Regions from separate parts of the Ahrensia sp. 13_GOM-1096m genome, predicted to be linked through region 2. Evidence: riboswitches for the same ligand, from Rfam matches in the RefSeq annotation. Region 2 holds a riboswitch; each other region holds the start of a gene.

Region 1 (5,539 bases), on a different contig from region 2:
CTCGCATCTACGTGTGCAAGTTGTTGTTGGCGGTGCGTCAATCAACATTCAGGCGCGTAACCTTACACCTGGCTGCGATATTCTTGTTGCAACACCGGGTCGCTTGCTGGATTTGATCGAGCGTAAAGCGGTTAGTCTGAACCAAGTTAAATATCTCGTCCTCGATGAAGCCGATCAAATGCTTGATCTGGGCTTTATTGTGCCGCTCAAAAGAATTGCAAAAATGCTTGCTGTGCCACGCACAACGCTTTTGTTCTCTGCAACGATGCCTAAACAGATCAATGATCTGGCTGGCGCATATTTGAATGAGCCGGTTCGAGTACAGGTTTCACCTCCAGGTAAAGCTGCTGATAAGATCACGCAATCTGTGCATCATATTTCAGGACGCTCTAAGGCTGACTTGCTAAAAGATTTGCTAACAGCGAAAGGCGAGGGCTTGTCGCTTGTCTTCTCACGCACAAAACACGGCGCTGAAAAGCTAAAGCGTCATTTGGTTGAACGTGGTTTTGCTGCTGAATCAATTCACGGCAACAAAAGCCAAAATCAGCGCGAACGAGCAATCAAAGATTTCAAATCTGGCAAAGCCCAAGTTTTGGTTGCGACGGATGTTGCAGCACGCGGTATCGATATTTCTGGTGTTTCCCACGTCTTTAACTATGACTTACCGGAAGTTGCAGAAGCTTATGTGCACCGGATCGGCCGTACAGCACGTGCTGGCGCGGAAGGTCAGGCTGTTGCATTGTGTGCACCTGATGAGATTCATCTGCTTCAAGCCATTGAAAAGCTGATGGGCATGAAAATTACGATTGCAAGCGGTGAGGCTCCACCTGCTGGCTTTAAGCCTGAGAAAAAAGGACGTGGCGGAGCGCCAAGCGGTCAGGGTCGCAAACGCTCTGGTGGCGCTCAAGGTCATCGCGGCCGTCGCAGCGTTGCTGACATTGGTGCGCCAGGTAAAAGCGGTGAGCAGGGTGGCGGTGACGCTCAACCTAAAGCAAAAAGCAAAAAGCGCGTAAGCCAAGGTAAACGCTTCAAGGCTGCTGATCCAAATGGCGGTCCTTCACGTTGGGCACGCGGCGAGAAACGCAAAAGCAAAGTTGCTTAATTCTTAAGAATTGAAGACAAATAAAAACCCCGGAAGCCTAAATGGTTTCCGGGGTTTTGTTTTAAGAAAAGTGCAGTTTAAGCCGCTTGGCCTAAACGCTTTGTCAGGAATGGCGTTGCGTCTTTTCCTTTGAGCGATTTTGCTGCAGCCAATACGGCCAGATCAACGAACGGTTCAATAACAACAACCAGCATGTACGCTGCGCCGAATGAAGCAACCGAAGAAATAACGCCGAAGCCTTGGCCGTAAATTGCCCAGAACGCGACCCAGGCTACGATACCCGCCTGATAGGCAGTAGAAAGCGCAAAAGCCTGTTTATAGGTAATGTCCACATAGGCTGTTTTTGGCGCAATGATTTTCTTCGCAAGAGCGCTAATCGCAAACAATGGTACGAGTAATGTTGTCAGGTTGACGGCATACATTGGCAAATCGCTTGGCGCGAACAACATCCCTTGAACCAAAAGACCAAGGGCAAGACCGATGGCAGCAGGGCCAGCACCAAGCATGAGCAATATTGTTGAGCCAAGAATGAAGTGTACTTCTGAAACGCCAACCGCAAAATGTGGAAGCACTTCAAAGAAGATAAACACTGCAAGCGTTGCAACAACAGAGCGAAAAACGAGGCCGGTTACACCACCATCATTTTTGATCGCATCCCATGCGAATTTAAGGCCAACACCAGCAGCAGTCGCAGCTGTCGCGTAAGCAAGAGTCATTTTTGCCGCGTCAACGACACCAGGTTCAATATGCATTTTATATCCTTCTGCACCCATCGTGCGAGTTAGTTTCACTATATCGGGCAGGTCTCCTGACTCACGCTTCACTGCTTGTTGCCGCCTTCCCAAGCTTTCGCTTAGTGGCATAGTGGCAGCAAGCTCAGCGCTTACAGTTGCGAGGGCAGTTACGGATCAGGCCCGCATTGGGTTGTCCCTACCGTATTCCCTTTTAATCCCCTTAGGCTTTGCCGTTCGAGAACCCGATATCAGGACATTATTCGCATATTATACTTTTGACAATTGTCCGTCTGAGACATTCCTTCGCTAAATATGTCAGGCACAAAAAAGCCCCGAAAGCGAAGAGCTTACGGGGCTTTGATTGAAAGTATTACTAATCAAGCAGCTTGATCAGTTTTTTTCGCATAGGGGTCAAACCGCGAATAGAATGTCTCGCCAGCTTTTGCCATATCGGTCAGCAATTTGGGTGCTTTGAACTGCGGTCCATATTTCTTTTGCAGCTTTTTAGACAATGCAACAAATTCCTCAACGCCCATGCCGTCAATGTAAGACAGTGTGCCGCCGGTATATGGTGCAAAACCAAAGGCTAGGATCGAGCCAACATCGGCTTCACGCGGGTCGGTGACAATGCCTTCACCCATGACGCGTGCTGCTTCCAATGCGATAACAACGAGGAAGCGCTGTTTTAGCTCTTCAAAGTCAATGTCATCGGCATTTTGCTGCGGATAAAGCGTTTTGAGTTCAGGCCACAGATGCTTTTTAGCTGGCTTGTCAGGGTAGTCGTAGAACCCTTTGCCGTTTTTGCGCCCATGACGACCATGTGTATCAACCATCGTGTTCACAAGCTCGATATGGCGCGGATCAACCACGCTTTCACCGAGATCTTTAACGGTTTGGTTAAGGATCTTTTGGCTAAGATCAATCGCTGTTTCATCGTTTAGCGCCAGCGGGCCAATTGGCATGCCAGCCAATTTAGCAGCATTTTCAATCATTGCTGGTGGAACGCCTTCGGCAAGCATATTGTAAGCTTCAGACATGTATTTCAGCACACAGCGATTGACGTAGAAACCGCGTGTATCGTTGACAACGATTGGCGTTTTCTTGATTGCGCGAACGAAATCCATCGCAACAGCCAGCGCTTTATCACCTGTTTTCTTACCCATAATGATTTCAACAAGCATCATCTTGTCGACAGGTGAGAAAAAGTGAATGCCGATAAAATTCTTGGCGCGTTTTGAATTTTTCGCCAGATCAGTAATCGGAATAGTCGATGTGTTTGACGCAAAGATTGCTGTCGCTTTCATGGTGTCTTCGGCAGCTTCTGTCGCAGCTTTTTTCACGGCAGAATCTTCAAACACCGCTTCGACGACAAGGTCACAACCATCAAAGTCCGCATAATCTGCCGTTGGCGTGATAAGCGAGAGGAGCTGATCTTTTTGCTCCTGTGTCGCACGGCCTTTTTGCATGGCTTTGGTGATCAAGTCTTCAGAATGCGCTTTGCCTTTTTCTGCAGCTTCCATGTTGCGGTCAAGAAGCACAACAGGAATGCCTGCTTTCGCCGTTACATATGCAATGCCAGCACCCATAAAGCCTGCACCAAGAATACCAATTTTCTTGAACTTCGTATCCGGTACACCTTCAGGGCGGCGGGCGCCTTTGTTAAGCTCTTGCATAGAAACAAACAGCGAGCGGATCATCATGCCAGCTTCTGTCGTTTGCAAGACTTGTGTGAAGTAACGCTGCTCAATTTTAAGCGCTAGATCGAACGGCACAAGCAGGCCTTCATAAACACATTTCAGGATCGCTTGAGCGCCCGGATAGTTCATGTGAGTTTCGCGGCGAAGGATAGCCGATGCGGCAGGCCAAAGTTGAGCGCCAGCAGGTGAGTAGATTTGACCGCCTGGCAATCTAAAGCCTTTTTCATCCCATGGCTGAACCGGTTTCAAACCATCAATAATCATCTGTTTTGCAGCAGAGATCAGGTCGCTTGCAGGAACAACTTGGTGCACAAGGCCCATTGCTTTGGCACGTGATGGTTTCAGGTTTTGGCCTGTTGTCATCATTTGAAGCGCGTCTTGAGCGTTGACCAAGCGAGGAACGCGCTGTGTGCCGCCAGCACCTGGGAAAATGCCAATTTTAACTTCCGGCAATGCCAGTTTCACTTTTGGTGAGTCGGATGCAACACGGCCGTGACACGCAAGAGAAAGCTCTAACGCGCCGCCCATGCAAACGCCGTTTATGGCTGAAACCCAAGGTTTGCCGCTTGTCTCCAACTTACGGAAGATACGGCTCATCTCGCCTGCACGGTCAAACAGCTTTTGCGTGCCAGCTTCATTGTCGCCGCTCGCTTTAGCTTCTTGTATCGTGTCAAACATCTGTTTGAGCAGCGTGATATCCGCACCACCAGAAAAAGAACCATCTTTACCGGATGTGAAAACTGCGCCGCGGATACCATCATCTGCGGTTACCTGATCAATAATTTTGTCAAGTTCGACCATCGCCTCTTCGGTGAAGACGTTCAAAGACTTGTCAGGCATGTCCCAAGTTACGAGCGCAATGCTGTCTGCATCCGTTTCGACTGTGAAATTTTTATATGTCATAGTGTCTCTCCCAGCCCTTAAACACGTTCAATAATAGTTGCAGTGCCCATGCCTGCGCCAATGCACAGAGTAATAAGCGCTGTGCTTTTGTCGCGCCGTTCCAGCTCATCCAGAACAGTGCCGAGGATCATCGCGCCAGTTGCACCCAGTGGATGCCCCATCGCAATCGCGCCACCAGCAACGTTCATTTTGCTATGGTCGATTTTAAATGCCTGCATGTAGCGAAGAACAACGGCAGCAAAAGCCTCGTTAAGCTCAAACAAATCAATATCATCGATTGTCATCTTAGCTTTTTTCAAAAGCTTCTCAGTCACATCAACAGGACCTGTCAGCATCAATGTCGGATCAGAACCGATATTGGCAAAGGCTTTGATCTTCGCGCGTGGCGCTTTGCCGATCATTTTAGCTGCTTTTTTCGAGCCAAGCAGAACGCCAGCAGCACCATCAACAATACCTGATGAGTTGCCTGCATGGTGAACATAGTTGATACGTTCAATTTCTGGGTGTCCAGCAATACCAACAGCATCAAAACCGCCCATTTCGCCTTGCATAACAAAGCTTGGGTTTAACTGGCCAAGAGACTGCATGTCTGTGCTTGGACGCATATGTTCGTCTGTCGCCAAAATTGTCAGGCCGTTCTGGTCTTTGACCGGAATGACAGAGTTTTTAAAGTGACCTTTTTCCCAGCTTTCCGCAGAACGCCTTTGGCTTTCTACTGCATAGGCATCCACATCATCGCGGCTAAAGCCGTATTTGGTGGCGATCAAGTCAGCAGAAACACCTTGCGGCATAAAGAATGCAGGGATGTTAACCGAAGGGTCCATATACCAAGCGCCGCCAGATGCGCCCATGCCAACGCGTGACATGCTTTCAACGCCGCCAGCGATAACAATATCATCGGCACCTTGCGCAATTTTAGCAGCGCCAAAATTCACAGCATCGAGGCCGGATGCACAAAAACGGTTGATCTGCATGCCGGGCGCTTCTGTCGCATAACCAGCTTCAAAAACAGCTGCGCGAGCAATGTCGCCGCCAGCCTCATAAACAGGGTCAACACAGCCAAAAATAACGTCATCTACTTTGGATGTGTCGAGTTCATTGCG
Region 2 (5,539 bases):
CGGCACCGGGCGTAGAAACCGCAAATCCGGTCGCGTTTAAAACAACATCCGGCTCGTGCTTTTCAAACAATTGCGCAACAGTCGCAACGCTCACCTCGTCCTTAAGGCTGGATATATAGATTGGCAGTGGGCGAACACCGCGTTCTTGCAGTGCTGTACAAAGCGCATGAATGGGTGCCGTTTGCCCCGATTGTAACAAGGCACGATAGAAGATAATTGCAGCAGTCGGTTGATCTTGCTTGCTTGTATAAAGCGCGCCAAATAGACCCGCTTTGAGCAATGGACGCGCTTCTTCATCAATCGGCTGACCATCCACGATTGAATGGCAAGCACCTAAAAAGCTTTGCGCATTCGATGCCCCGCCCTGCACAAGAAACTGCCACAGCGCCCAATAATCGGAAACGGAAATAGTCGACAAATCAGCAAGTTCAGCATCTGGCTTATCATCGCCGGGCAATAGAGCGATGCGAACGCCATGTTGCTGCGCCGCCATCATCAGCGCTTCAACACCATAATTCCAATAGGTTTTCCCGCCAAGAAGACGCGCAACGATAAGCTTTGCTTTATTGCCCGTTCGCTCCATCCATGCATCAATCGACATTGGATGCTTGAGTTGAAGCATATTGGCTAATCGAAGATTATCGCACGCGGTCGCATCTGCAGCTTCCGCAAGGCTCGCAAGCTCGGTATCAGCAGAAGATAAAAAGCAAATATCTGCGGGCGATTGACCAAGATCAATCGCATCCCCATCGCCATCCGTTAGCGAGCCTTTTTGCGCCAGCAATAAATGCATGTTGGATTAAACCGCAGCTTTGATTTCGGCAGCAATTGCGGCCTGATCCAGATCGTGCAAACCAATCACCACCAAACGTGATGAAGGCGTTTCGCCTGCCTGCCAAGCACGATCAAAATAAGTCTCAATACGCTGCCCAACAGCTTGAACAACCAAACGCATCGGCTTGCCCGGAACAGCACAGAAACCTTTCAATCGAAGCACATCATGAGCCGCAATGATTGTTTTAAGCCCAGCAATAAACTTTTCCGTATCGGCAATTTCGCCTGTCTCAACAACAAAGCTTTCAAACTCATCATGGTCGTGCTCATGACCATCAGCATGGTGAATTTCATGATGAGACTTACGGTTTTCAATCTCGCCTTCTGTCGCCGAACCAAGTCCAAGCAGCACTTCGATTGGCAGTTCGCCATGTTTAGCAGACACGATTTTGAGCGCGCGATCTGTTTGGCTTTGAACAATGGCCTTCACAGCCTCAAGACGGTCAGCATCAATCAAGTCTGATTTATTCAACACGATCATGTCTGCTGCACGAATTTGGTCTTCGAACAATTCTTCAAGCGGGCTTTCATGATCTAGCTCTTCGTCAGCGGCACGTTGTGCATCCAACTTATCATGGTCATGCGCAAAACGCCCTTCAGATACAGCAGCAGCATCAATCACGGTGATAACACCATCGACGGTGACCTGCGTTTTGATTTCAGGCCAGTTAAAGGCTGCTACAAGCGGCTGTGGCAGCGCCAGACCAGACGTTTCAATGATAATGTGATCAGGGCGGTTTTCGCGTTCCAACAATTTTTCCATTGTTGGAATAAAATCGTCCGCAACGGTACAGCAGATACAACCATTGTTAAGCTCAACAATGTCATCTTCGGTGCATGTATCGATGCCGCAGCCTTTCAGCACATCGCCGTCAACGCCAAGATCACCAAATTCATTGATAATCAGCGCAATGCGCTTGCCATTAGCGTTTTGCAGCAGATTGCGGATCATTGTTGTTTTGCCTGCGCCCAAAAAGCCAGTAATCACGGTGGCAGGAATTTTTGCGTTCAACATAGTTTAGCCCTTCATTTTCAGCGGTAATCCCGCTGCGATAAAATAAACTTCATCCGCCATAGCGGCTATTTCTTGGTGTAGTCGTCCAGCGTGATCGCGAAACGCGCGCGCCATGTCGTTTTCAGGCACAATGCCCAGCCCAACCTCATTGCTGACCAGCACGACCGGCGCTTTCATGTCGCTCAATGCTGAGCGCAATTTTTGCGAACGCGCCGCAACATCGGCTTGTCCCATCATAAGGTTGGTCACCCATAAGGTGAGGCAATCCACAAGAATGATATGACTTTCACCATCCGCCTCTAGCAGTGCAGATTCCAGATCATCAGGTGCTTCAATGTTGGTCCAGCCAGTGGTTCGCCGCTCTTTGTGCATATCAATGCGCGCACGCATTTCATCGTCCCAGATTTGCGCCGTCGCAATATAATGAGGTGAAAGACCACTCTTTAAGACGAGATTTTCGGCAAATGTCGATTTACCCGAGCGCGCACCGCCCAAAACAAGCGTTACTCGGCCCTTTGTCTCAAAATTAGAAGCTGCGCTCATGTCCGGTTCATCTCATTGCGTTTCATAGCAAGCGCATTGAACGAACCTAAAGGTGAAGACTGCCAGCACAAACCAACTGCCTACACATCTGGCCCGACACAGGACGCCCGCCCTATCAGATCAATCGCAAAGGCAGGTCTCCTGGCTCATGGTTTATCCGGCACATCTACCTTCCCGGGCTATCCCAGTGGTGTCTCATAAAGACGCGGTGTGCTTACCATTCTACAGTCGCGGGGTCGGCAGTGATAAAGGCGCCCGATTTGGGTTCGCCTGTCACATTCCCTTTTCATCCAAAAATGCATAAGCATTTTTAGAACCATTGCACGCCAACATTAGGTCTTTGTTGCAAGCAACGTCAATCAAATTGAAGAGGCTAAGGCAGTTTTCTGTTCATAGCGTTTGGCAACAGCCAGCATCGCATCAATATCCAGTAATTGTTCCAAGCGTTCTGCAAGATCATCAAGCGTCGCTTCAACACGGTCCAAATGGTTGCCGCCAGCCGAAGCAATACCGAAGCTCGCAAGCCAAGCACGCCGAAACGCACCATTATCAAAAAAACCATGAAGATAAGTACCCATGATCTTTCCGTCCGCACTCATAGCGCCATCGGCACGTCCGTCGATTATGCTTGTCGGGCGCTGACAATCTGCACCAGACGTTTCACCAATATGAATTTCATAACCCGTCAGTGGCACGTCAAAAACCGGACTATGTGCACTTACATTGCGCACATTCTTCTTTGGCAACATGATCGTTTCAATATCCAACAAGCCAAGCCCATCAATGGTGCAAGCAGCGCCCTCAATACCATTGGGATCAGCAATCTTCAGCCCGAGCATTTGATAGCCGCCGCAAATACCAACAATATGCCCGCCGCGCTTTGCGTGCGCATATAATTGAACATCCCATCCATTTGCGCGCAGACAAGCCAAATCAGCGATAGTTGATTTAGAACCGGGCAAGATAACGATTTGCGCGTCGGCAGGAATGGCCTCACCCTTGCGAATGAAATGAACATCCACATCATCCTCGGCAATCAGCGGATCAAAATCATCAAAGTTGGAAATACGGTCCGTGACCAGCACCGCAACTTGCAGCGCCTTGCCGGATGCCGCCCGCACCAATGTCTCCAGCGCCACAGAATCTTCCGCTGGCAGCTTTCCAGCCTCTGCAAGCCAGGGCACAACACCAAATCCGCGCCAACCTGTAAATTCAGTGATGGCCGTTAAACCATCATCAAACAGCGAAACATCGCCGCGAAACTTATTGATAAGAAAACCTGCGATCATAGCGCGGTCTTGATCTGGTAAAATTGTGTGTGTTCCCACGAGCGAAGCAATCACGCCGCCCCGATCAACATCGCCAACCAATATAACAGGTACATTTGCGCGCGTCGCAAACCCCATATTGGCAATGTCTCCAGCGCGTAAATTGATTTCGGCTGGTGAACCTGCACCTTCGACAACAACAATGTCTGCTTGTTGTTTGAGTGTCTCAAAACTATCCAGAACGGCGCCGAGTAATTTGGGCTTTAGTTTTTGATAATCCCGCCCCTTTGCGCTTCCAGTTACCTTACCGTGCACAACGACTTGACTGCCAACATCCGATTGCGGCTTTAACAATACGGGGTTCATGTGAATACTGGGCGCGACACCGCACGCCAGCGCTTGCAACCACTGCGCTCGCCCGATTTCACCGCCATCATCGGCAACAGCTGCATTGTTCGACATGTTTTGCGGCTTAAAGGGACGAACTTTCATGCCGCGATTTTTAAGCGCACGACAAAGGCCAGCAACCAATACGGTCTTGCCAACATCCGAGCCTGTACCCTGCAACATAATAGAAAGTGTCATGATAATCGCGTAGCTCAATTTATCATGAGCGAAAAGCGTAAATATATAACGCCCTAGAGATGACGCTGCGTCACGCAAATTTCGTGTAAGCCTCATTTAAAGTAAAAAACCGCATTGCAACTATGTGTTGCAATGCGGTTAGTACTCAAAACTTACCACAAATACGCTGTGGCGAAATTCTCTCCGGTACGCAGTACCTGATCCGGAGCAGGCTGTATTGAACGCCTTGCCTCACATCTATAAACACACATCGTTACCACGAAGTTATTGAGACCTTAACCAAGTCTAAATTTTGCACTTTTTATGACTTTTTTTGTTTACACTTGTTAACGATTTCCGCGTTCAAAGCCACATCATGCAATTCTTGCATTGATATTGACCGGCAAGTGCTGAATGCTCTTGAAGAATCAAAGGAGCTTCGATGATCACTTTCATGGCAGTGAAGCCAACATTGCGCAAAGGCTGTATTTTTATTGCCCTTACGTCACTTTTCGGATGCGTGAGCACAAGCCCAGCCGTTAAGACGAGCTTCTATACAGTTAACGGGCAAACAGGCGCACAAATCGACCGCGAGCTTCGCGTCAAAGGGCCCTTGAGCGGCCATGCGCTTGCCTCTGCTGCGATTAGTTTTGAGCCAGTTTCCGTCTTACAAGAAACCACAAAAGCTGGTTGCAGTTTCAAGACTGCAAAATTCCGCGTGAAGGCTGATATTACATTACCGCGCTGGGCAGACAGACGCGCATCGAAAGACCGTGACTTGCGCCGCGCTTGGGATGGGCTTTCAAAATATGCGAAACTTCACGAGCAGATGCACGTAAAGATTGCAGAGCAATTTGCCAAACAAATAGGTGAAAGCCTAATGGCGCTTCCAACGCATAAAACATGCGAAAAGCTTGATAAAGTGGCCGAAAAAACATTCAAACGCATATTGCGCAGCCATGACCGCGCTCAAAAACGATTCGATGCTATTGAGCAGAAACGACTAGCAGCCATATTTGAGGACGCTTAAGCCAAATTCAGCCTTTTCGTAGTCTTTTGTAATTTGCCCGAACGCGTTTAGCCATTGGCTCAATGCTCGCATCCGAAATATCTTGAAGTGATTTAGAAATTCCTTGGGCATTTGGAACTTCGCCGCGCATAGCGCCGATAACAAGCGAACTCCATGCTGAAATCATCTCAGCTTGAGCCGCATTATAGCTTTCCATGAGGGCAGCCGTTTTTTCGGTTAGAGCCAATTCGCCCTCACCGCCACGCTTGCCATTTTTAGCAAGCCAAGGTGTCGCAACTTCATACG
Region 3 (5,539 bases), on a different contig from region 2:
AGTTGATGATGCGATAGAAACGGCACCAACGTTGATTGCAAATGTTACCGAAATCAGCAACACGATAAAACCTGCGATCCAGACCACAGGCAATGCATGTAGAGATTTTATACTGCTTGCTTGGCTCATGGCCTAATTATTCCCAAAAGCAGAAGCGAGCTTTTTAATTGCTTTAATGTTGCGAGGCCCCGGCGTTGCCTCAATATATTCCAGAACAATGAAGCGGTCGTTTTTCACAGCATCAAGATTGGCAAAGGCTGGATTTGACATCATGAATTCGCGCTTTTGTTTGGCTGTTACATCGCCATAATTCACGATCACTATTATTTCTGGGTTTCGTTCAACAACAGCTTCCCAGCCTATCGTTGTCCAACTTTTTTCAAGGTCTTCAAGAATATTGACCCCGCCGGCTGCTTCTATCATTGCCGTTGGTATGGCGTATCGGCCCGCTGTAAACGGCGTACTTTCTCCGCTGTCATATACAAATACGCGCGGTGGTGTGGCACCCTGTTTCAAGGTTTTGGTAATTGCCTCAAGTTCAGATTTATAGCCGTCCACAAGCTCTTGTGTGCGCTCTTCTACCTCGAAAATTTTACCGAGATTGAGCAAGTCATTATACATGTCATCCATAGATACTTTCGGTTTTTCACCGATATGAATGCAGCTCTCTGTCAACTCGTAGACCTTGATGCCGAATGGCTCCAGCGTGTCTGGCGTCACTTCACCGCCAACCTTCATGCCGTAGTTCCAACCAGCGAAAAGGAAGTCCGCTTCAGCGCCTATAAGGACTTCTTTTGTTGGATATTTCTTTGCAAGCTCGGGCAATTCTTTAACGCCAGCCCGCATTTCTTCATCCAACTTTGTCCAGCCGGAAATACCTGAATAACCGACCATACGATCTGCAAGGCCCAGCACCAACATCATTTCGGTCAAATTGACATCATGTGAAACTGCGCGCTTTGGTGCCGCATCAAAAGTAACCGTGCGGTTACAACTTTGAACGGTCGTTTCGGCGATTGCGGCCGCTGAAGTGAATGCCAATACGGCAAGGCTGAGTACAGTTTTATTCATGTCAGGTTCTTCCCATCAATGTGTAAGTAAAATGAAGACGATCGGTAGGCATGAGCTTTTCGGATTGTGCAGAAACATTAAATGCATAGGAAACCGATTGATTGGTCAGCACCGTTTGAGGCGGCCCGAATGCAAGTACAGAACCTTGCTTTAGAAGCAAAATCTCGTCGCAGACACCTGCCGCCATGTTCAAATCATGTAAGCTGGTAACAATGGTCATATCCAGATCGCGAATGAGCTCTATGATTTCTAACTGATGCCTAATGTCGAGGTGATTGGTAGGCTCATCAAGGATAAGCAGGCTTGGCTCTTGCGCGAGCGCTCTGGCCACCATTGCGCGTTGACGTTCACCGCCTGACAAAGTGCCAAAGCGACGACTTGCGAACTCCGAAAGTTCAAGTTTACGCAGTGCTGAATCTATAATGGTAGAGTCATTTTCGCTCTTCGTTGATAATACGCTGCGATATGGCGTGCGCCCCAATTCAACGATCTCTTTTACCGTCAGCGCAAAGTCTGTCGGCTGCTCTTGCAAAACGGCCGCAACATTTTGAGCAACCAGCCTTGGTGACAATGACCAGATGTCACGCCCATCAATCTCGATAGACCCTTGCGACGGTTTTAGGTAGCGATACAGCAAGCGCAGAAATGTGGACTTACCTGCGCCATTAGCGCCAACAACACCCATGACGCGCCCAGCATTCAAGCTTAAAGAGAGCGGCTTTAAAATTGGGTCGCCGCTGCGTGTATTCCAGCACGCATTCATTACGTTCAGCTTTGCTGCGCTCATTGTAAAACCTGTTCCATCTCTTCATTCGCAATCATGGCCGCTGGCACACGCGCCAGTGTAGAATGGCGCAATTTGCCGGGCCTATCGGTAGAAGAACACCATCCATCTTGTAGATGTGCGTATTGATTTGCGAATGCGATAAGGTCGTCGATATCTTCATTGGGATCTATATCGCCAAAAAGATAAGTCGCTTTTTTCGAACCGTGATAGGCGACCGTGCATGGGCGGCTACAACCCGCCATACAGGCAACACCTGAAACAGAAAAATCCTCACATACAGCATCGCCTGCAGCGTCAATAGCTTTACGCAATTGCTCAATTAGCTCGTAGCCCGGCCGGCAATCTGTATTTTTATGTCTACATGAGACACAAACGGTAATGCGATGATTTGATTTTTTTGAATGGGCCATGATGCCCTCCGCAATGAGCAGGAGGCGCGCAAGTAATCACTGACGATGATCCGGTGAACCGGCTATACATGTCCATGCTCCTTGCTGGGACACCCCGCCCAGGTTGAATTGATCTGACATGGCAGGTCTCCTGACTTGCGGGTCTCAGCTCCCTCGAACCTTCCCGAAACATTTGTTTCAGTGGTCAAACTCAAGGTTACTCACCGCTCACAGTTGCGGGGGCAGTCATGGATTTAGCGCCTGTTGGCTACACCTCACCATGTTCCCTTTTAATCTGCTCCCCGTTTAAGGGTACGCAGAACCATATAAAGAGTTCTGTCAGAATATCCGTTTGGCGACAAGTGATTTTTAAGCAGATGTCGCTTTGTTTGCGATTATGCGAAGAACTGAAACCAGACGAGCAAAACCAATGTGCCCCACACGATCATATTAACAATTGATCTCAACATACCGCCGTCTTCTTCGACAGTCATACCAATCTTACGTCGCACGAGATCGCCTGGGTACAGAAAGGCATTAAGTAGCATTTGGCCTAATTGTGTCATCGCAGTTCCACCTATTGGTTTTCACGAACTTCATGAAGATTTTCATAGTCATAGCTTGCAGCGAGCTTAAAAGCAATATATTATATACTTCTTTATAGGATGTCATTATGCGACTGAATGTTCAAACCGATTACGCCTTGCGGCAGCTGATGTATCTTGCCGTTAATAATGATCGGCTTTGCACCATCCGCGAGATTGCCGATTATTTTGAAATATCCAACAATCACATGATCAAAGTTGCCTATCTGACCGGCAAAGCTGGCTTTGTGCATAGTGTGCGCGGACGCTCAGGCGGCCTAAAGCTAAAACTACCCGCCGAGCAAATTATCATCGGTAATGTCGTGCGCAGTATTGAAGCAGATTTCGCCGTCGCTGAATGCCACCAAGGCGGCAAATGCAACAAATGCGTTATTACGCCCTCCTGCAAATTAAAGAACGTTCTCAACAATGCGGTACTAGCTTTTCTAGCTGTGCTTGATGACTACAACATTGCAGACCTCGTCGAAGGCAATGATGATTTAAAGCAACTACTTTTTCAGGAGATTGCCTGATGCAAACTTATGTTCACAAAACGGCAGCAGAGCGGCGTGCAGAGATTCAGGCCCGCGCTAGCTCTTTGGGCATCGATGAGGATTATATTTCACTGCTTGTGGAGAGCTTTTATAATCGCATTCGCAAAGACGAAATATTGGGACCTATATTTGCCGCCGAGATCACAGGTGATTGGGGCCCACACCTAACAAAGATGAAGCAATTCTGGTCATCCGTTGCACTAAATTCCGGAAGCTATTCCGGCAGGCCCGTTCCGGCGCATCAAAAATTAAGCGGCATATCACCGGAACATTTTGACAGATGGCTCATGCTTTTTCGCAGCACCTTGGAAGAGACAGCACCATCACAGGAGGCAATCGGCTATTTCATGGAGCGTGCAGAACGCATTGCAGAAAGTCTCAAGCTCGCTATGTTTGGGCACCTTGAGATCCCCACGCGAAACACATGATGTAACTTTCTTCTCTATGCTGGTTTTACAGCCCGCAACGAATACCTATATGCCACCCTACTAAAACAAACAGCTTGCGCATAGTCTGGCATTTCACAGCACAACAGACCTTACTGTGGGCGGTCTCTACTCATAAGGATAATTCGATGTTGAAGAAATTAGGAGCTGCGGCAGCGATTGCCGTTTTAATGGCAACGTCCGCCTTTGCTGATGACGCTAAAACACTACGCGTTGGCATGTCCGGCGGCTATTTTCCCTTTACCTTTGTTCAAAAGGGTGAGCTTCAAGGTTTTGAAGTCGACGTGATGAACGCCGTTGGCAAAGAAGCCGGATTAGAAATCGCGTTTGAAACAATGTCATTTTCCGGTCTTATTGGTGCGCTTGATGTTGGCCGGATTGATACAATCGCCAACCAGATTACCATTACGCCAGAGCGCGAAGCCAAGTTTGAATTCAGCCAAGCTTATGTAATTGATGGCGCACAAGTTGTCGTCAAGCGCGGCAATGATGTGATCAATGGTGTCGAAGATTTGCGCGGTAAATCCGTCGCGGTAAATCTTGGTTCGAACTTTGAAGAGCTGCTCAAAGAACTGCCCTATGCAGACGAAATCAATATTCGCACCTATGAATCCAACATTGCTCAAGACGTAGCGCTTGGCCGTGTTGATGCCTTCGTCATGGACCGTGTCTCATCCGCACAGCTTATCAAAGAAAGCCCTTTGCCTTTGGCCCTATCCGGCAAGCCATTTTCTGAATTGCGCAACGCCCTTCCCTTTGCCAAAACAGAACAGGGCAAAGCACTTCACGATAAGGTCGATGCTGCACTGACAACCTTAAGCGAAAATGGTACGTTGAGCGAAATTTCAATGAAATGGTTTGGCACAGACATTACCCGCCTAGAAGAGTAGACTAAATATGCAAGGACTGGATCTTTACTACATGTTCGAATTGGTGCCGGTGATTTTGGGCTATGTGCCCATCACTATCGGCATCGCAGCCGCCAGCATGGTACTCGCGCTTGCCTTGGCTATTTTGTTGGCGGTAGAGCGTGTGGTCAAAGTTCCGGTTCTTGATTGGTTTGTCGTTTTCTTCATCAGCTTTTTCCGCGGCACACCGCTGCTGGTACAATTGTTTTTGTTCTATTACGGCTTACCGCAAGTGCTGTCAGTTTTGACGCAAATCAACGGCGTTACAGCCGCAATTTTGGGCCTGACGCTGCATTTTTCTGCCTATATGGCTGAAAGCATTCGCGCGGCAATTACCGGTGTGGACCGCAGCCAATGGGAAGCTGCTCATTCGGTTGGCATGACTCAAGCCCAGATGATGCGCCGGATTATTCTGCCGCAAGCAGCACGTGTCGCCTCACCGACACTGATCAACTATTTTATTGATATGATTAAGAGCACATCTCTCGCGTTTACATTGGGCGTCACAGAGATGATGGGTGCTGCGCAAAAAGAGGCCGCCAGCAGCTTTTTATATTTCGAAGCCTTCCTCGTGGTTGCCGTTATCTATTGGATTATGGTCGAGGTTTTAAGCCAAGGACAAAAGCGGTTGGAGATTTCTCTTAACAAGGCTTATGCACGATGATTAGCATTCGCGGGCTGACAAAGCGTTTTGATAAAACAACTGTGCTGAACGAAATTGATCTGGATATTGCAGATGGCGAACGCGTTGTGATTATTGGCCCGTCCGGTACGGGTAAATCCACCTTATTGCGCTGCAT
Region 4 (5,539 bases), on a different contig from region 2:
ATTGCAAGCAGAGCTGTTGGTGGCATGGCGATTTGGATGAATATCGCAATTATCATGACACTGAATGGGGCCGGCCGGTAATTGATGATACGCGCTTGTTTGAAAAGGTGTGCTTAGAAGGGTTCCAGTCGGGGCTATCTTGGCTGACTGTTTTGCGCAAACGCGAAGGGTTTCGCGCAGCGTTTGCAAGTTTTGACATCGACAAGGTTGCAGCTTTTACCGACGCGGACATAGAGCGCTGCGTTACTGATGCGAGCATTGTGCGCCACCGCGGCAAAATTAAATCAACCATCAATAATGCTAAGCGGGCACAAGAATTGCAAAAAGAGTTTGGCTCTTTGGCTGCTTATTTTTGGGCGTTTGAACCGTCCAGCCAAGAGCGCCCAGCTAGAGTAACGAAGGATGCTATTCCAGGCTTTACTGAAACTTCGACCAAGATTTCCAAAGATTTAAAAAAGCGTGGTTGGTCGTTTGTGGGGCCAACAACAATCTATGCTTTCATGCAGGCAATGGGGCTTGTGAATGACCATTTAGAGGGATGTTGCTGCCGTCAAGAAATCGAGGAAATCCGCAATGACTTCATACGGCCTATATGAAGAATTACACGCACTGATTTTTGAGGTTGCAGCTCAAAACGACAAAATAGGACCGCTCGAAGAAAGTTTAAAATGGGGCCAGCCGAGCTTCACGCCAAAGCGCAAAAATACGGGTAGTTCGGTTCGTTTGTCGAAGCAGGATGATGGAACCGTTGGCATGTTCTTCATATGCACCACCAAGCTGGTCGATCGCTTCAAAGAGCTTTATCCGAGCGCCTTTGATTATCGTGGTAGCCGCGCTTTAATGTTTGTCGCAGGGCAGGATTATGACCGCGAAGCGCTTAAGCACTGCATCGGCATGGCGCTGACTTATAAGCTTAAACAGTAACCATCATACGCGTTTGGTTTTGCTGATGATCGCAAGTGCAACGCCGCCCAATATAAAGACGGAACCGAGAACGAAGCGTAACGTAAATGGCTCGCCGCTCCAGATAAGACCGCCAAGACCAGCGATGACGGGCACGGTGAGTTGCACGATACTGCCTTGCATGGCTGATAATTGCGGCAATACGCGATACCAAATCGCATAGCCAATACCTGATGTGATGGCGCCAGAAGCAATACCGAGCAATATGCCATATGTGCTGGCATTGATTTGAGAAAAACAGATTGCGGAAACGGCAATTGCCATGGGCATGGCCAAAATGAAGTTTCCAGCCGTCGCTTTGAGCGGGTCTGTTGCGCCGCGCCCACGCAGTGAATAAGCGCCCCAAGCGATGCCGGAAAGTGCCATTAAAAATGCGCTGAACGGGTCCGGTGCTTCAAGTCCAGGTGAAACCAGCCAGACAAAGGCGCTAAAAGCAATAATCAATCCAGCCCATTCAGGCACGATTGGTCTGTCGCCCTTAAAAACACTCCAGCCGATCATCGTTGCTTGAACAAGCGCAAATAAAATCAGTGCGCCCACACCTGTATCCAGCCCGATATAGGCAAATGAAAGCGTTACCGCATAAGCAAAAAGCCAAAAGGAAGAGTGCCAATTTCCGCCGCCGATGAGATCGCGCATTGATGTTTGTTTTCGCGCAATCAGTAGCAAGGCAAGCATCGCCGCACCGCTTATCAGGCGAACAGTGGTAAAGCTGGCAGGGTCAATGGCTGGTCCGAGCAGGGCTGCACGCGCCAAAACTGAGTTTGCAGCAAAAGCGGTCATAACAAGGGCGGTGAGCAGAAAAAGAGGCACGGCGATAGTCCAGTTAAAACGCACTGCTAACATGTGTGTCATGAAACCAAAGTGACAATTTGGTGATAAGTCCCGTCAATAAATTTGCCAGATGCGAAAAATGCGATAGATTGAAATTAAGGGACGCTTAACCTTAACAGGGAGCATGATAATGAATATCAGTAAATTCTTGGCTGCGGCTGCAATTTCAATTGCTGCAAGCTGCGGCGTTTCAACATCAGCGAGTGCTGCACCAATCGCAATTGCACCGATTGCATCACCAGCAGATAGCTTGGTTCAAAAGGTAGGTTCAGAACGCCACCGCGGGTTTTACCGCCATAGAGGCCATGCCTTTTACAATGGTCATCGCGGTTACCGCCATCACAGGCGTGGCTATCGCCGTCACAGCGGATATTATTTTCCACGTGATGCATTTTCAATAACGATCCACATTGCACCGCGCCGTTATGTTGAACCAAGACGCGTTATTCGCCGTGCACCAGCGCGCCCGCGCATTATAAATGTTGGCACATTGCATGTGAATTGGTGCCATTCGAAATACCGCTCTTACCGCGCATCGGATAATTCGTTCCAGCCATATCATGGTGGACGCAAACGCTGCCGTTCGCCTTACGCAAGATAAGATTGCGGACCGGCTGCTATTAAGTTTTAGTGGGCCGGTTCCATTCTTCTTCGAAGATCAAATCTTTGAGTTCTAAGCGTTGCCGCCATCCTTTGGCGGCAAGCTCCGGTTCTGTGTATAATTCGTCCACATAGCCAATGCACAGATAAGCGATAATTTCGATCTCATCGGGGATTTGAAAAAGCTCCCGCATGTCGCTCTCATTAAATATGCTGACCCACCCGACACCAACGCCTTCTGCACGTGCTGCAAGCCACAGATTTTGAACAGCGCAAACCGTGCTGTATAAATCCATCTGCTGATTATGCGTGCGCCCAAGCACAACTTTGCCGCCGCGATTGCGATCACATGTCACGATAAGATTGATCGGCGCTTTGCGAATGCCTTCCAGTTTTAGCGATTGATAGGTTGCCTTGCGCTCACCTGAAAACATGTCGGCGGCTTCATCATTGGCCTTGCTGAAAACGCTCCATGCTTGTTCGCGCTTTTTAGCATCGCGCACGACAATAAAATTCCACGGCTGCATGAACCCAACCGAAGGCGCGTTATGGGCAGCCTGCAAAAGCCGTAGCAAAACATCATCGGGAATGGGGGCCGGCAAAAATTGATCGCGCACATCGCGCCGTTCATTGATTGCACGATACACCGCATCTCGTTCTTGATTGGAAAACGGACGGGCAGGGGCCAGCGCAGGGCGTGGAAGTTTGTTCAGCATTATTTGCTCCCAACAATGCATAAAGGTTGGGGCGCTTGCGCTGTCCGCACGCAAGAACCGTTTTGTTCGGCCGGTCTTCTGACTTAGGATCAACTGGTCTGCGCGCCTTCCCGGTTTCCCAGTGGCATATGCGAAAGCCATCTCCATCACAGCGTTGGGCACGTCTCCGAATTGCACGGACTTCCCGTTCACCGAACTTGCATAGCATTCCACCGCTCACACCACTTGGCAAGAGGGCACCTGTCGCTTATGAGAAAGCCAACAAATGTTCTCATAAAATGAAGTGCTGAAATGGCTGATAAAAAGAAGAAAAAACCGCAGAAACTTAAAGCGCGTAGCCCGCGCGGTTTTGTGGACCGCTCAGCGGCAGACATTCGCGCAACCGATGAGATGATCGGTAAAATCCGCGAAGTCTATGAGCGCTATGGTTTTGACCCCGTGGAAACACCTGCATTTGAATATACCGATTGTTTGGGCAAGTTTTTGCCAGACACAGATCGGCCAAATGCTGGCGTGTTTTCTGTGCAGGATGACGACGAACAATGGATGAGCTTGCGCTATGATCTGACAGCGCCGCTGGCGCGTCATGTGGCTGAAAATATCAACGAAATCACGCTGCCATATCGCACCTATCGCAATGGTTGGGTGTTCCGCAACGAGAAGCCGGGGCCGGGCCGTTTCCGCCAGTTCATGCAGTTTGATGCCGACACGGTTGGCGCACCGGGCGTTCAGGCCGATGCTGAAATGTGCATGATGATGGCCGACACGATGGAAGCGCTGGGCATTGCGCGTGGCGATTATGTGATCCGCGTTAACAACCGCAAAGTGCTGGACGGCGTGATGGAGGCCATCGGCCTTGGCGGCGATGAAAATGCGGAGCGGAGACTGACGGTGCTGCGTTCAATCGATAAGTTGGACAAGTTTGGCATCGAGGGTGTTCGCCAACTCTTGGGTAAGGGTCGCAAAGATGACAGCGGTGATTTTACTGAGGGAGCTGGGTTAGATGAAGAGCAGATCAAAAAACTATCTCTGGTTATAGATTTGAACGCATTTTACTCGCCTGAGGGATATAAATCCCACGCCGATCACCATGATTATTTTACCGATGTACCTACTACAATCGATAAACACGGAGATGATGCTAGAGATTATCATTTTTTCAATGCTCTAAGAAATTGGGCGGTTCACATTGGAGTTGGTAAAAATGGTTTATCTGGTATCGACGAATTATTTCAAATAGCTCTCATTTCAGAAATAAATGGCTATGACGAAGATAGAATTCGTATTGACCCTACCTGCGTCCGTGGTCTCGAATATTACACTGGCCCTGTTTATGAGGCCGAACTTCTGTTCGATGTGACAAACGAAAAGGGCGAAAAGGTTCAATTCGGTTCTGTCGGCGGTGGCGGGCGTTATGACGGTTTGGTCAAGCGCTTTACAGGCCAAGACGTGCCAGCAACTGGATTTTCCATCGGCGTATCACGCCTCATGACGGCGCTCAAAAATCTTGGCAAACTAGGACAAGACGACGTGCTCGCGCCTGTGCTTGTCACCGTGATGGACAAGGATACGGAAAGCCTCGGCGCTTATCAAAAAATGGTGCAGGACTTACGCGGCGCGGGTATTCGCGCTGAGATGTATCAGGGCAATCCAAAAGATTTCAGCAAGCAAATGCGCTATGCGGATAAACGCGGCTGCCCGATTGTTATCATTCAAGGCAATGACGAACGGCAATCCGGCAAAGTTCAACTCAAAGATATGATCGAAGGCAAGCGCCAAGCCGCCGCGATTGAATCCAATGAGGAATACCGCGCTGCCCGCCCTGGCCAATTTGAAATTGAGGCCGGCGCTCTTGTTGATGAAGTGAAAAAACTTTTGGCTGCGCAAAAATAATGCCCTCATCCGACCTCGCTTTGCTCGGCCACCTTCTCCCGTAAACGGGCGAAGGGAAAACATTTATTTCGTCGCTGACAGTTTTCACTTATCCTTCTCCTGCTAGCGGGAGAAGGTGGCCGAGCGCAGCGAGGTCGGATGAGGGTGAAATGCGGGATGACGAGACGCCAAGGCTTAGACGTTATGCGCGCAATATGCGCCATGAATCCACCGATGCGGAAGCTGTGTTGTGGTCAGAACTCCGTAATCGTGGTTTGAACAAGCTCAAGTTTCGCAGGCAAGTGCCCATCGCCAGCTATATCGTTGATTTTGTCTGCATCGAAAAGAAGCTTATTGTAGAAGTTGATGGAAGCCAGCACGCAGTCAATATTTATGACAAGCAACGTGATGAGAGATTGAAAGAGCAAGGCTATATTGTGCTGCGTTTTTGGAATGACGATATTATCCGCGATCTAAAAAATGTGTGTCAGCATATTATTGCCGTATCGGAATTAGGCAGCAAAAACACCTAAGCATTTGGCAAATGATGCAAA

The links. Region 2 has a riboswitch for cobalamin ahead of cobU (bifunctional adenosylcobinamide kinase/adenosylcobinamide-phosphate guanylyltransferase). Riboswitches for the same ligand answer to the same signal wherever they lie in the genome.
Region 1: linked by a shared signal. The riboswitch ahead of N530_RS0101970 (energy-coupling factor ABC transporter permease) and the one ahead of cobU (bifunctional adenosylcobinamide kinase/adenosylcobinamide-phosphate guanylyltransferase) in region 2 are both predicted to bind cobalamin.
Region 3: linked by a shared signal. The riboswitch ahead of N530_RS0100455 (DUF1636 domain-containing protein) and the one ahead of cobU (bifunctional adenosylcobinamide kinase/adenosylcobinamide-phosphate guanylyltransferase) in region 2 are both predicted to bind cobalamin.
Region 4: linked by a shared signal. The riboswitch ahead of bluB (5,6-dimethylbenzimidazole synthase) and the one ahead of cobU (bifunctional adenosylcobinamide kinase/adenosylcobinamide-phosphate guanylyltransferase) in region 2 are both predicted to bind cobalamin.

Annotation. Positions count from the first base shown of each region.
Region 1 covers NZ_JIAX01000006.1:334,739-340,277, forward strand. Annotated here, with positions in the region: gene N530_RS0101965 (DEAD/DEAH box helicase) at 1-1,102, shown strand, start outside; gene N530_RS0101970 (energy-coupling factor ABC transporter permease) at 1,180-1,854, opposite strand; cobalamin riboswitch at 1,883-2,097, opposite strand; gene N530_RS0101975 (3-hydroxyacyl-CoA dehydrogenase NAD-binding domain-containing protein) at 2,214-4,436, opposite strand; gene N530_RS0101980 (acetyl-CoA C-acetyltransferase) at 4,454-5,539, opposite strand, start outside.
Region 2 covers NZ_KK211156.1:174,119-179,657, reverse strand. Annotated here, with positions in the region: gene cobN (cobaltochelatase subunit CobN) at 1-793, opposite strand, end outside; gene cobW (cobalamin biosynthesis protein CobW) at 800-1,849, opposite strand; gene cobU (bifunctional adenosylcobinamide kinase/adenosylcobinamide-phosphate guanylyltransferase) at 1,853-2,392, opposite strand; cobalamin riboswitch at 2,506-2,728, opposite strand; gene N530_RS18315 (cobyric acid synthase) at 2,752-4,245, opposite strand; gene N530_RS0114615 (DUF922 domain-containing protein) at 4,667-5,254, shown strand; gene N530_RS0114610 (hypothetical protein) at 5,262-5,539, opposite strand, start outside.
Region 3 covers NZ_JIAX01000006.1:17,534-23,072, reverse strand. Annotated here, with positions in the region: gene N530_RS0100470 (iron ABC transporter permease) at 1-129, opposite strand, end outside; gene N530_RS0100465 (ABC transporter substrate-binding protein) at 133-1,071, opposite strand; gene N530_RS0100460 (ABC transporter ATP-binding protein) at 1,073-1,858, opposite strand; gene N530_RS0100455 (DUF1636 domain-containing protein) at 1,855-2,268, opposite strand; cobalamin riboswitch at 2,371-2,589, opposite strand; gene N530_RS19155 (hypothetical protein) at 2,643-2,813, opposite strand; gene N530_RS0100445 (Rrf2 family transcriptional regulator) at 2,921-3,364, shown strand; gene N530_RS0100440 (group III truncated hemoglobin) at 3,364-3,813, shown strand; gene N530_RS0100435 (amino acid ABC transporter substrate-binding protein) at 3,960-4,721, shown strand; gene N530_RS0100430 (amino acid ABC transporter permease) at 4,729-5,403, shown strand; gene N530_RS0100425 (amino acid ABC transporter ATP-binding protein) at 5,400-5,539, shown strand, end outside.
Region 4 covers NZ_JIAX01000006.1:437,019-442,557, forward strand. Annotated here, with positions in the region: gene N530_RS0102480 (DNA-3-methyladenine glycosylase I) at 1-596, shown strand, start outside; gene N530_RS0102485 (DUF1801 domain-containing protein) at 574-924, shown strand; gene N530_RS0102490 (DMT family transporter) at 928-1,818, opposite strand; gene N530_RS0102495 (BA14K family protein) at 1,928-2,398, shown strand; gene bluB (5,6-dimethylbenzimidazole synthase) at 2,418-3,113, opposite strand; cobalamin riboswitch at 3,164-3,345, opposite strand; gene hisS (histidine--tRNA ligase) at 3,405-5,006, shown strand; gene N530_RS0102510 (endonuclease domain-containing protein) at 5,156-5,518, shown strand; gene N530_RS19440 (DUF559 domain-containing protein) at 5,523-5,539, shown strand, end outside.